3 regions of the Paenibacillus sp. FSL R7-0210 genome follow, and region 3 is predicted to be linked to each of the others. Evidence: riboswitches for the same ligand, from Rfam matches in the RefSeq annotation. Region 3 holds a riboswitch; each other region holds the start of a gene.

Region 1 (4,206 bases), 1.2 Mb from region 3:
CATCCCCACCTTCCTCCGGTTTGTCACCGGCAGTCACTCTAGAGTGCCCAGCTTCACCTGCTGGCAACTAAAGTCAAGGGTTGCGCTCGTTGCGGGACTTAACCCAACATCTCACGACACGAGCTGACGACAACCATGCACCACCTGTCTCAACTTTCCCCGAAGGGCACCTGATGCATCTCTGCTTCGTTAGTTGGATGTCAAGACCTGGTAAGGTTCTTCGCGTTGCTTCGAATTAAACCACATACTCCACTGCTTGTGCGGGTCCCCGTCAATTCCTTTGAGTTTCAGTCTTGCGACCGTACTCCCCAGGCGGAGTGCTTACTGTGTTAACTTCGGCACCAAGGGTATCGAAACCCCTAACACCTAGCACTCATCGTTTACGGCGTGGACTACCAGGGTATCTAATCCTGTTTGCTCCCCACGCTTTCGCGCCTCAGCGTCAGTTACAGCCCAGAAAGTCGCCTTCGCCACTGGTGTTCCTCCACATATCTACGCATTTCACCGCTACACGTGGAATTCCACTTTCCTCTTCTGTACTCAAGTCACCCAGTTTCCAGTGCGACCTCAGGTTGAGCCCAAGGTTTAAACACCAGACTTAAATAACCGCCTGCGCGCGCTTTACGCCCAATAATTCCGGACAACGCTTGCCCCCTACGTATTACCGCGGCTGCTGGCACGTAGTTAGCCGGGGCTTTCTTCTCAGGTACCGTCACTCCGGCAGCAGTTACTCTACCGGACGTTCTTCCCTGGCAACAGAGCTTTACGATCCGAAAACCTTCATCACTCACGCGGCATTGCTCCGTCAGGCTTGCGCCCATTGCGGAAGATTCCCTACTGCTGCCTCCCGTAGGAGTCTGGGCCGTGTCTCAGTCCCAGTGTGGCCGTTCACCCTCTCAGGTCGGCTACGCATCGTCGCCTTGGTGGGCCGTTACCCCACCAACTAGCTAATGCGCCGCAGGCCCATCCCCAAGCAGCAGATTGCTCCGCCTTTCATTCTTCTCTCAGGAGAAAAAAGAAATTATCCGGTATTAGCTACCGTTTCCGGTAGTTATCCCAGGCTTGAGGGCAGGTTGCCTACGTGTTACTCACCCGTCCGCCGCTAAGTTTGAAAGGAAGCAAGCTTCCTCTCAAACTCCGCTCGACTTGCATGTATTAGGCATGCCGCCAGCGTTCGTCCTGAGCCAGGATCAAACTCTCCAAATTGGTATTTAGAAAGAGCGATTGCTCATTTTGAAACATCTGACGAGAATTTACATTCTCATTTTTGGATCTCACCGAAGTGATCTCCGATACTCACTCGTTGTTCAGTTTTCAAAGATCAAGCTCGTTGTTAGTGTCGATGTTGTCGTCACCAGCAACTCTTATAATATATCACGTTCATCTGAGCAATGCAAGCTTTATTTTTGAAATCACTTATTTAAGTAATCTCTCATTTCCTTTGCCGCTCCAACAACGCTTATTTATAATAACCTATCCTTCTATTAAAAAGCAACCTTTATATAAATAAAAATAACCCGCTTAATGACTAAGCGGGTTATTCTCAGATAATGCTATAGTTACAGCTATTCTTAGTAGAATTTCGCTGCAGTATATTTGCTTGCTGATTTGATCAGTTCTGTTGATGCTGTTTTCTTACCCAGACCTGCATCCACTGTAGTATCAATCGTCACCCATTTGCCGTTCAGGAACACTTCGTTCCAGGCATGGTATGAAGTTACATAGCTTGTATTCCCCATAACCAACTTGGTTGGAATCCCTTCACTGCGGAGCATAGTAGCGAACAAGGAAGCGTAATCGTAGCAGATACCTTTGTTGGTAGCCAGTGTATTGTCGTTGTTCGGAATATAATCTGTGCTTACGCTGTTGGCCAGAGAGTAGTCATATTTCACGTTAGCTACGATGTAATTGTAGATAGCCTTAACTTTGTCTGCATCTGTGGTCAGACCCTTTGTAAGCTGTGCTGCCTTTTGAACGGATTTATCGGAAGAACTCCACTTTACATTCTGTACAGAGCTCAAATATACGGCATTCACATTGCTCATTGAAAGAGATACAGTCTCGGAAGATAGTACTTTGTATTTGTTGCCGGTAGTATTCTCAAGAACGGAGACCTTGTAAGAGCCATTACCTTGTTGCAGCGGGAACGTCTCGGTCGGTTTGGAAGTGTATAAGTTGTAAGTATAGCTGTTATTGTCCTTGGTAATCATGAGCTTCATCTTCTTGTCTTTAGGAACATCGTACGATACCCCGATAACCCCTTGATCAAGTTGTCCAACATTTAACCAGCTTGAATCTGCATTTGCTGCTTGAGCAGTGCCTGTCTGCACGGAAGTGACGATCACAAAAAGTGTAATCAGCATTAAATAAAACTTCTTCATGGATAAAACCCCTTTCGGTAGCTGGCTGCCATTCTTACGGGAAGGCCCTTTAGCTTTGCGTCCCTACCTTTCGATAGGTTTGCCGTTATCGTATAAGCTTTATCTGTCCAATCTACTGCCACATAATGACAGATTCAGAATGAAAACAAACAAAAAAAGCCTCTTCATTCGGTAACTGGCTGCCATCCATGACGGGAAGGCCCTGTAGCTTTGCGTCCCTACCTTTCGATAGGTTTGCCGTTATCGTGTATTAGCTTTCATAGTTATAGCTTACCATATCTCAATCTATTAGCAAGACCCAAATCACTAGATTCCCGCAAAAATAGACTAAAATTTTATGTTTTTTGACCTTTCTCAGCATTGTCCTATGACAATCAGGTCAACTTTGCATGAATAATGAGTCTGTGGGTAGGGTTGACAAGCGGATCACAGGTAATGAGGGTCAGAATCTTATCATCATCCTTACCCTTCAGAACTGAAATATCGGTAGGCTCTACAATAGATACATCATATACAACATATTTGTATTCCTGTCCGCTTGTAATAACAGTAATGGCATCCCCTTTACCGACCTCATCCAGTCTGTTGAACAGCCGCCCTGCCGTTCTTGACCGATGTGCCGCAATCGCTGCATTGCCTACCGCGCCAATCGGAGCTGTCTCCTTCATATGCGCCGCCGCATGCTTCATATTGGTCTTGGTGGCGCCCTCCAGTACAGGCAGCTTCAGATCGATTTTATCGATTTCAATAATAGCGGTGATCTTGCCTCCCACTTCAATCTCGGGCGCTGTAGTGGGCACCGGCTCTTCCGCACCAGACTCTTCCGCCAGCAGCTGGGTGACTTCCGCATAAGGCTTGCTCAGATCCTGGCTGGCAGGAGCCGTAGCCGAAGGAACGATTTCACTATAGGCCTGTTCAGCCTCTTCCAGCAGCTTCTGCTGCTGACGGTCCTCGTACCATTCGCTTCCTTTGGGGTAGAGCATAATCAGGACCCCGGCAAGTATAATCAAATAGGATAACTTCCGCATGACAATCGCCTCCGCAATATAGAATAAGTGCTGCCCCCGCAGGGGACGGGGAAGACATACTGTACCTCTAGAATACCCACTTCCGGCTTCCAAAGAAATTAATGATTACTGTAACAAAGGTAACCAGCACCTTGGCCATCAGCACCTGGACTCCCAGCCGATCAGTCAGCAGATGAATCAGCAGCACCGAAATGCCCAGCACCAGCAGATTCAGCACAATAAATCTTACTAGCTGCATCCGGTCAAAGCGGCCATCCCCGCCTCTGTCCCTTCCCTTGAAGGTCACCTTCTTATTCCAGAAAAAGCTGTTGGCCGTCCCGGCACTGTAGGAAATAATCTGTGCAGGGGTGTTAAGCATGCCCAGGGAATGCAGCAGGGTAAATACTGCAAAATCAATGAACGTGTTAAGCAGGCCCACCGCATTGAATTTCAGAAACTGGATCATGCCTGCGCGCCAAGCCTTATCTTGCATAATCGCTTGCCTTCCGCGTGTCTTCGGCCTCTGCCTCCGGGTAGCCTCGGGTCTCGCGTACGATATAAAGCGGTCTATCCTTAGATTCATCATAGATCCGTCCGATGTATTCCCCGATCACGCCCAGCAGCATCAGCACAATGCCGTTAAACAGCAGGTTCACCCCGACAATGGATGCCCAGCCCGGCACAGTCCAAGAGGTGAAGACTTTCTGGAATAAGACCAGGAACAGGTAGATGAAGCTGGAGAAGGACAGGAAGAAGCCGACATAAGAGGCGATTTTGAGCGGCTTGTGCGAGAAGGAGGTGATTCCGTCGAGCGCAAA
Region 2 (4,206 bases), 970 kb from region 3:
AATCCGTTACCCATAGTTCGTCAGTCCCCCTTCTTAGCTATTAATGTTTCCCATAGAAGGCCATAGTCATTCTGAGTAAAAAGGTGTTCAACAGAGGAGGCAAGCTGCATTATGAAATGCCTAACCATTCGCCAGCCGTGGGCCACGTTAATTGCGCTGGGAGAAAAACAAATCGAAACCCGGACCTGGCGGACCGCCCAGCGGGGAGAGTTAGCCATTCATGCCGGGATGCAGGTGAATAAGGCGATCTGCCGGACGGAGCCGTATCAGTCGTTGCTGGCACGTTACGGTTACACTGCGGACAACCTGCCAACCGGCAAGATCATTGCAGTCAGCCGCATTGCGGATTGCTGTGAGGTGACGCCGGAGCTTGCGCAGCAAGGCTGGCCGGGCGGCAATGAATATGTATTCGGCAATTATGCCGAAGGAAGGTATGCCTGGATGCTGGAGGAGGTTGTTCCGCTGGTACATCCCATACCTGCTAAGGGACGTCTGGGTTTCTGGGAATATCCTGTGCTGGAAGAGGAATTGTGAATTTCTTGACGGCAATGTGAAGAAAAATTGCTCCAGATTGGCTGTCAGCTGGTATAATTGGGATATTCGGCGGGAAATCTTCCTATATATAAGGAGAGTTGTGCTCTGAGGCGGTCTACCGCTGGAGAGGGGCAGAAATGCCGGGAAGGAGCGTATGCATAATAGATGGGAAGCCTTCTAATTGCATGGCTTTGTATGCTTTGTTTGTTTCTTGCGTTCAGGGATCAGGTAAGCCGGAGAATCCTGTACCCGGTAGCTGTGGTGGTGATATGCGGCACATTGGGGTATTGGACGTTGTTAATGTAGCCGCATCCGGGCGATCATTTAATGCAGAAGTCTGCCGCTTGCGGCAGGCTTCTTTGTTAGCGCTGCTCCATCTTCTCCATACCCAGATATCTGCGCATATGCAGAGTGGCCTGGGCGGCAATCACATCATCCAGCAGCAGCATCCGTTCGTGATAGCCCCTGCAGACAAATTTGGCTTCAACACCCGTCTCCAGCCGCTGCTGCTCATAGACCTTCAGACCACGTGCGCGCATTCCGGCACGGACCTCCCGCAGATCGGCAGAAGCGGCATGAGCGGCCGACTGGATTACCTCCAGATAAGGTGCAGGCGTGCGCAGCTCAGAGGCTATAGCAGAAGCATCGCGCTCGAAGGCGGATAGAATAAGCGGCAGCAAAATATAAGATTTGACCAGCAGGTTGTCCTGGCTCTCTGCTCTTTGCATCCTTCTCAACCCCTCGAAGAGAACGTATATTCGCATTGTAACTCATCCTTCAAAAAATAATCAATGGGTTTTATAAATTAACTCAAATAATGTGATATATTTCACAAAAAAATAAGATGAATTATTTTATATTAAAATTGAAATATTAAAGATTGAAAAATAAATCAGCTCAAAGGAGAATGGCAATGAGTCGTGAAGGAAGCCTCCGCCGTGGTTTGGTATTCGGGATCATTCTAAGTGTTCCGCTCTGGGTATCGATGATTGGCTGGGTTCAGCTGTTCGGGTCTGCCTAGGCGACATTTTATTCAAAATATATGAAGTCTATTAGCAGGTGTCGTCCCTATGGGCGGCACTTTTTTTTCGAGCTGAGGTGCCTGTAAATAGGTAAAATTGCATTGAACAGGAGCAGACAATGAGTAGGAGGGGTCTGAAGGCGATAAAATAGGACAAATGCATCAAATTTAAATAATATAAATTGATATTATTATAGGTAAGAGAGATAAACGGCTACAGCCAATCCTCTGATTTCTCGACTTTTTTCGTCAGCATATAAAAAAAGATTCGCCCCTGAAGCCTTATGATAAAAGGGTTAAATGAGGAATCTTCGCAAAAATAATTTCAAAAAATATACTGGGAATGGATTGACAACAGGGTGGGGGAGCGGATAAACTGAAATTAGTACAAAAGTAACAAATGTCATAGACTCAACAATGATCTTACATAAGCAAATCTTAATTGCATACCGAAATCATGTACAAACGCAAACCGTATCGAAAGAACGGGACGCAAAGTCAGGAATCTACTGTCTCTAAAGTTGAGGCTAGGGTCGTCCGGCCGCCGTGAAGCTAACCCTTCGTGGCGGTCTTTTTGTTGTTATAGTCGCGTGACAGATTCATAGAATAGTAACTAGGAGGTGTGGACTATTGAAGAAAAGAGTACGTAAAACAGCTGCCATCCTTATGGCAGGCCTATTGACCCTATCCAGTGCCTTTACGTGGGGGACGGATGTTAGAGCAGCTTCAGGGGTGCCGTATACGCCAACACCGGTTTTGGGGGTTGCAGGGAATTTTAATGCTTTTATCCTCGGGGATTTTAAACAAGCCAATGACCAGATTGAAGGCCGCCTGGCAGCGGCGGGGAACATTACCCTCTCCGGAGGATACGGAGTAGCCAGGGCATACAGGGATGCTTCGCCGACGGATGTACTTGTGGCCGGTAAGAATTTTGTACATTTAGGCAGTGGAGAGATCTATGGAAATGTGGTATTTGGGGATAGCTTTACAGCCAATGAGCCTGGTGTCAACATCAAAGGCGGGAAGAAAAATGCCAGCCCGATTGATTTTGCAGCCGAGCAGCAAGCTCTGATCTCCCGATCCACAGAGTATGGGGCCTTGGCCGACACGAATGAGATTGGCGATAATCATTATGGACAGCTCAAGATAAGTGCACCGGATCGTTTCAATGTAGTTCATTTGGATGCCTCGACACTGGCGAAGACCAACTATATCGAATTCAACATTGCACAGAACGCTACGCTGATTATTAATATAAGCGGGTCTACAGTCAATGTGCCGAGCTTTTCAATGAATAACGGCAGAGCCAGTCAGGTATTGTTCAACTTTTACGAAGCTTCTGAGGTGAATATCGCTTATACCTCATTCTTCGGGACGATCCTCGCACCTAGAGCGGATGTTCATTATGCCGGAGCAGAGCTGTACGGAACCCTGATTGCAAAATCTTTTAGCGGCGGGGTAGAGATGCACCTGGGATTGTACGAGGGAGAGGGGCCGCCGCCGAGTCCGACGCCGACCGCAACGCCGACACCTAGTCCATCACCGACACCAACGCCGACAGTGAAACCAACACCAACGGTAACGCCAACACCGACTGTGAAACCAACACCAACGGTAACGCCAACACCTACAGTGAAGCCAACACCGACGGTAACGCCAACACCTACAGTGAAGCCAACACCGACGGTAACGCCTACACCTACAGTGAAGCCAACACCGACCATAAAACCGTCACCTACACCTGTGTGCACTCCAACTCCAAAGCCAACACCGACTGTAAAACCGACACCAACGCCGACCGTGAAGCCGACACCAACGCCGACCGTGAAGCCAACACCAACGCCGACCGTGAAGCCAACACCAACGCCGACCGTGAAGCCGACACCAACGCCGACCGTGAAGCCAACACCAACGCCGACCGTGAAGCCAACACCAACACCGACCGTGAAGCCAACACCAACACCGACCGTGAAGCCGACACCGACCGTGAAGCCAACACCAACGCCGACCGTGAAGCCGACACCAACGCCGACTGTGAAGCCGACACCAACGCCGACCGTGAAGCCGACACCAACGCCGACTGTGAAGCCAACACCAACGCCGACTGTGAAGCCGACACCAACGCCGACTGTGAAGCCGACACCAACGCCAACGGTGAAGCCAACACCGACGCCGACCGTGAAGCCAACACCAACGCCGACCGTGAAGCCGACACCAACGCCAACGGTGAAGCCAACACCGACACCAACAGCGGTGCCGACGCCAACACCAACGGCAGTTCCGACACCAACGCCAACAGCGGTACCGACACCAACGCCAACAGCAGTACCGACACCAACGCCAACGGCAGAACCGACACCAACGCCAACGGCAGTACCGACACCAACACCAACGGCAGTACCGACACCAACACCAACAGCAGTACCGACACCAACGCCAACGGCAGTACCGACACCAACACCAACAGCAGTACCGACACCAACGCCAACGGCAGTACCGACACCAACGCCAACGGCAGTACCGACACCGACGCCAACAGCGGGACCGACACCAACGCCAACGGCAGAGCCGACACCAACACCAACGGCAGAGCCGACACCAACACCAACGGCAGAGCCGACACCAACGCCAACGGCGGTACCGACACCAAC
Region 3 (4,206 bases):
GGGTAAGGAAGCGGCGGAAGTTCGGATCGGTCTCTGCTCTGGAGCCGGCAGGGGCTTTGCTGCTGCCAGTATATTTGCCGGTAAGAATGCCGCCCGCCAGAGGGAAGTATGGGATGATGCCCAGACCCTGATCCAGGCAGAGCGGAAGCAGCTCCGCTTCGGGCGTGCGGTCAGCCAGCGAATAGCTGCACTGGATAGAGATGTATTTCGCGAAGTGCCGGGCTTCGCTGATTCCAAGCGCCTTCATCAGCTCCCAGGCGGCATAATTGGAGGCTCCGATATAGCGCACCTTGCCTGCGGAGATCAGATCATCCAGCGTGCGCAGCGTTTCCTCCAGCGGTGTGTAGGGGTCGAAGGTGTGAATCTGATACAGATCCACATAGTCGGTCTTCAGCCGGCGCAGGCTGCCCTCCAGCTCCTGCATCAGATGATGGCGCGAAGAGCCGCTGCCGCCGGGTCCCTCATGCTTCGGCAATCCGGCTTTGGTCGCCAGCACTGCGTTATGGCGTTTGCCTTCAAGCGCAAGGCCGATGATCCGCTCCGATTCAGAGCCGGCATAGATATTGGCGGTATCGATGAAATTGATGCCCTGATCCATAGCGGTGTGCAGAATGCGGACCGAGGTCTCCTGATCTGCCCGTTTGCCGAAGGAATTGGTTCCAAGACCCAGGGCGGACACCTGCAGGCCGCTATTGCCCAGACGGTTATATCGCACGCTCTCACTTCTCCTTATATAGTAGTAGTCTTAGCAGGAATCACGCACAAGCAGCTTGCCGCCGGACTCCAGGCGGCTGTCCTGTGACCGGGCGAGATTAATCACCGCATGCTCCTCCTGGAGCAGCTCAATCTCCTCACCCAGCTTAAGCAGCAGCCTGGAGAAGTGGCTTAGGACACTGTCCGTGATGTACCCGGTGAATTGTCCCGGATGGGCGAATACCTCAAGCATCTGCCAGAGCTGGTCCGTGCCGGAGCCGAACGCCCCGTTCATACGGCTTAGCGCAGCCTGAAGATCACGGATCAGGCTGCCCAAGTGGCTGTATTTATCCTCCAGCAGCAGCATGACTACCAGGCCGTAATTCACGGATTGCTGGCGGGATTCCACATTCTTGGCCAGCTGGCGCGCCGCCTCAAGCAGTCCGTCCGTCTCTGTCCGCAGCAGGCTTGCGAGGCTGTGCAGACGATGCTGCATTACCCCGGCGTGCCCGGCGTACAGGCCGCTGCCGGTGACCTGGCCGCTAACGTAAATACTGCCGGTGGCTATAATTGTAGATTGGCGGATATCGCCATAGACGTACACATTCCCGAGGGCTTCAATTCGTACAGGTCCTTCCAGATCTCCCGGTACAATGATGTCACCTGCGAACATAACATCGCCCGCAGGATCTGTCATCTCTCTGGCCAGAAGACTGACCGGAGGGAAGTCACATATCCGGACGCTGCCGCTTCCCCCGCAGATACGGGGCCTGCCGGTGTGCCGGGCTACGATATTACCACAGGGAAGGAGCTTGGCATGATTACCGGCAGCAAAGTAGATATCCTGCGGCGGGGGAGGGGGCAGGACCCTTCCGTCTGTGTCGAGGCCGGGAATGCCTTCTTCCGGCGGCAGCTTGCGGGCGAAGACTTCGCCTGCAAAGGCAAAGGGGGCTCCCGGGAAACGGAGATACTCCAAGGGTTCTGCAGGCTTCTGACCCCGGGCTCCCTGTCCCTGAAGCATCCGGTTCCCCTCCAGTGTATGCTCAGGCAGCAGGAATTCCAGCCGGGCTTCCTTGCCGGGCAGCGGGGCTCTGCCTTCAGCGATGCATACGGGGAGATATGTAGGGTTCGTAAGCTCCGCGTACAGGGCGGGAATGTTCAGGTTGCGCAGAATAAAACGGTTGTCCAGTGAGGCGATAATCTGTTCTATGGTGAGCGTGGACAGCAGCATCGCCGGATTGGGCTGGGCACGGACGACCGCTTCGAAGGCGGCGGGGCAGTTGACCAGATTCCAGGCGTACTTCTCTGCACGGTATAAAGTGAAGTGGACCTTGAGCTTGTCAGGCGATACGGTAATTTCATATTGCGGCTTCTCACAGATCTCCCAAGTGATATAATCCGCTCTGGTCACCTCGGTTGGCTCTGTAACGGTCTTCCAGTTGATCTTCAGGACAACAGGGTGGACCGCAGAAATGCGGGCGGGAGCACCTCCGGGGAGCGGGGGAGTAATGAATATCTGGTTGTCCTGCACGAGGATAATTCCATTCTTATCTCCAGTTGTCCCGTCAGAAGCTCGGCCCTCCACAGAGAATGAATCCAGGAGACCTTTACGTTCGAGCATCAGGGACTCTACGAATTCATATCGGCTTGGTTCGATATCCTGCTGCGGCATGGTTGTAACCTCACTTTTTCGTATGATCAATGGCAATTCGTACAGAAAAAGAACATCATCAAGCCTGGGAGGCTTTCCCTCCTGAATAGCTGGCTTAAGTGGTCTCTATTGGCAGCCTGGCAACCGTAAACGCAGATTCCGGCGTTCTTAGGCCCATGGCTTTGCGTCCTGCCCTTTCGGGGAGTTTGCCTTTAGAAATAGATCAATGATATACATCCTGTAGAGGTGGGAGTTATGGTCGACTGTAATCGACAAAAAGAGTCATAAATAGTTCTTACGCGTCATTAACTTCTGCAAACAAGCTTAATTCTAGTACTTAAAGAGCTATTTTTCAACTATATTATGCCTATTTATCAAAAAACTCGAAATATGCAGCTCTATTTCGACAAAAAAACTGGTTTCCCAGAGCTTACAGCTTATGGAAGAGGCAGGGGGAGGAAAGTATGAGCATTCAACTGTTGGGACACCCTGGGCTTGGTAAGACTCGGAGTGTTCTTTTTTGATAAGCGGTTTTGCTGGTGTTAATGTTATGTATGTGTTAACTATGTGAATAAACACAAACATTCAGTGTATTATTTCGTAATAAAACCGAAGACATCGCAAATTCATTGTAATATAATCTAACTCATACCAAGGAAACACGGATTAATGTTAACTAATATGACATTAATAGAGATAGCGACATCAGGAGGGGAGCATAAACCATGCAGATTGCAGCAACACCTTACATCTGGCCTTATGACGGGGCTGTGGACCCGGCGAAGACAGCGCTGATGATTATCGACATGCAGACGGATTTTTGCGGCAAGGGCGGTTACGTCGAGAGAATGGGTTATGACCTCTCATTAACAGCGAGGGCGATCCAGCCCATACAGCGGCTGCTGGCCCGTATCCGGGACATCGAAGGCTTCACCGTGATCCATACCCGCGAGGGGCATAAGCCGGATCTGTCGGATCTGCCGGCGAACAAGCGGTGGCGCAGCCGCCAGATCGGGGCCGAGATCGGCTCCGAAGGACCGGCGGGACGAATCCTCGTGCGGGGGGAGCGCGGCTGGCAGATCATTGATGAGCTGGCGCCTGCCCACGGAGAGTACATTATAGACAAGCCGGGCAAAGGGAGCTTTTACGCAACAGACCTGGACCTGATCCTGAAGAATAAAGGAATTACCCATCTGATTCTGACCGGTATTACTACCGATGTCTGTGTACACACCACGATGCGGGAAGCCAATGACCGCGGGTACGAGTGTCTGATCCTTGCAGATTGTACAGGAGCGACGGATGAAGCGAATCACCTGGCGGCGCTGAGTATGGTTCAAATGCAGGGCGGAGTGTTCGGCAGTGTAAGTGATTCACAAGCGGTGCTGAAGGCGCTGGAGCAATACTAAATCATTCATAAACGGGGGAATAACCATGTGGAACAAGTCCAGAACAAAAGCGCTGATGCTGTTAACCTCGCTAATGCTGCTCCTGACCGCCTGCGGTAACAATACGGAAGCCGGGAAGGCTGAAGGCCAGGGAGCGGAAGGCTCGGGCGAGCTGAAAAAGGTGGTGCTCCGGCTGAAGTGGATTCACCAGGCGCAGTTTGCCGGCTTTTATACCGCAGTGGAAAAAGGCTTCTATAAAGAAGCGGGGCTGGATGTTGAGATCCGCCCGGGGGGCTCGGATTTCCCGGCTGTGCAGATGGTAGCTTCCGGCAGTGAGGAGTTCGGAGTTACCGGTGCCGACCAGATCGTCATCGCCAGAGAGAAAGGCGTCCCGGTCAAAGCGTTGTCCGCGATCTACCGCAAAACCCCGTTCGTCATGTTCACGCTCAAAGAGTCAGGGATCAAGACGATGGA

What was found. A riboswitch is a leader RNA that binds a small molecule or an ion and turns the genes downstream of it on or off. The one in region 3 is predicted to bind cyclic di-GMP.
Region 1: another riboswitch for cyclic di-GMP. It lies ahead of MKY64_RS24120 (transglutaminase-like domain-containing protein); the one in region 3 lies ahead of MKY64_RS29285 (flagellar assembly protein A).
Region 2: another riboswitch for cyclic di-GMP. It lies ahead of MKY64_RS24935 (choice-of-anchor A family protein); the one in region 3 lies ahead of MKY64_RS29285 (flagellar assembly protein A).

The regions. Positions count from the first base shown of each region.
Region 1 covers NZ_JBBPAR010000001.1:5,708,971-5,713,176, forward strand. The annotation lists rRNA gene MKY64_RS24115 (16S ribosomal RNA) at 1-1,206, opposite strand, end outside; gene MKY64_RS24120 (transglutaminase-like domain-containing protein) at 1,572-2,381, opposite strand; cyclic di-GMP riboswitch class I at 2,395-2,475, opposite strand; cyclic di-GMP riboswitch class I at 2,549-2,630, opposite strand; gene MKY64_RS24125 (class D sortase) at 2,756-3,409, opposite strand; gene MKY64_RS24130 (GtrA family protein) at 3,477-3,881, opposite strand; gene MKY64_RS24135 (glycosyltransferase family 2 protein) at 3,871-4,206, opposite strand, start outside.
Region 2 covers NZ_JBBPAR010000001.1:5,905,402-5,909,607, reverse strand. The annotation lists gene MKY64_RS24950 (YukJ family protein) at 1-14, opposite strand, end outside; gene MKY64_RS24945 (ASCH domain-containing protein) at 112-534, shown strand; gene MKY64_RS24940 (hypothetical protein) at 897-1,262, opposite strand; cyclic di-GMP riboswitch class I at 2,012-2,104, shown strand; gene MKY64_RS24935 (choice-of-anchor A family protein) at 2,186-4,206, shown strand, end outside.
Region 3 covers NZ_JBBPAR010000001.1:6,878,180-6,882,385, forward strand. The annotation lists gene MKY64_RS29280 (aldo/keto reductase) at 1-715, opposite strand, end outside; gene MKY64_RS29285 (flagellar assembly protein A) at 746-2,365, opposite strand; cyclic di-GMP riboswitch class I at 2,473-2,565, opposite strand; gene biuH (biuret amidohydrolase) at 3,070-3,753, shown strand; gene MKY64_RS29295 (ABC transporter substrate-binding protein) at 3,779-4,206, shown strand, end outside.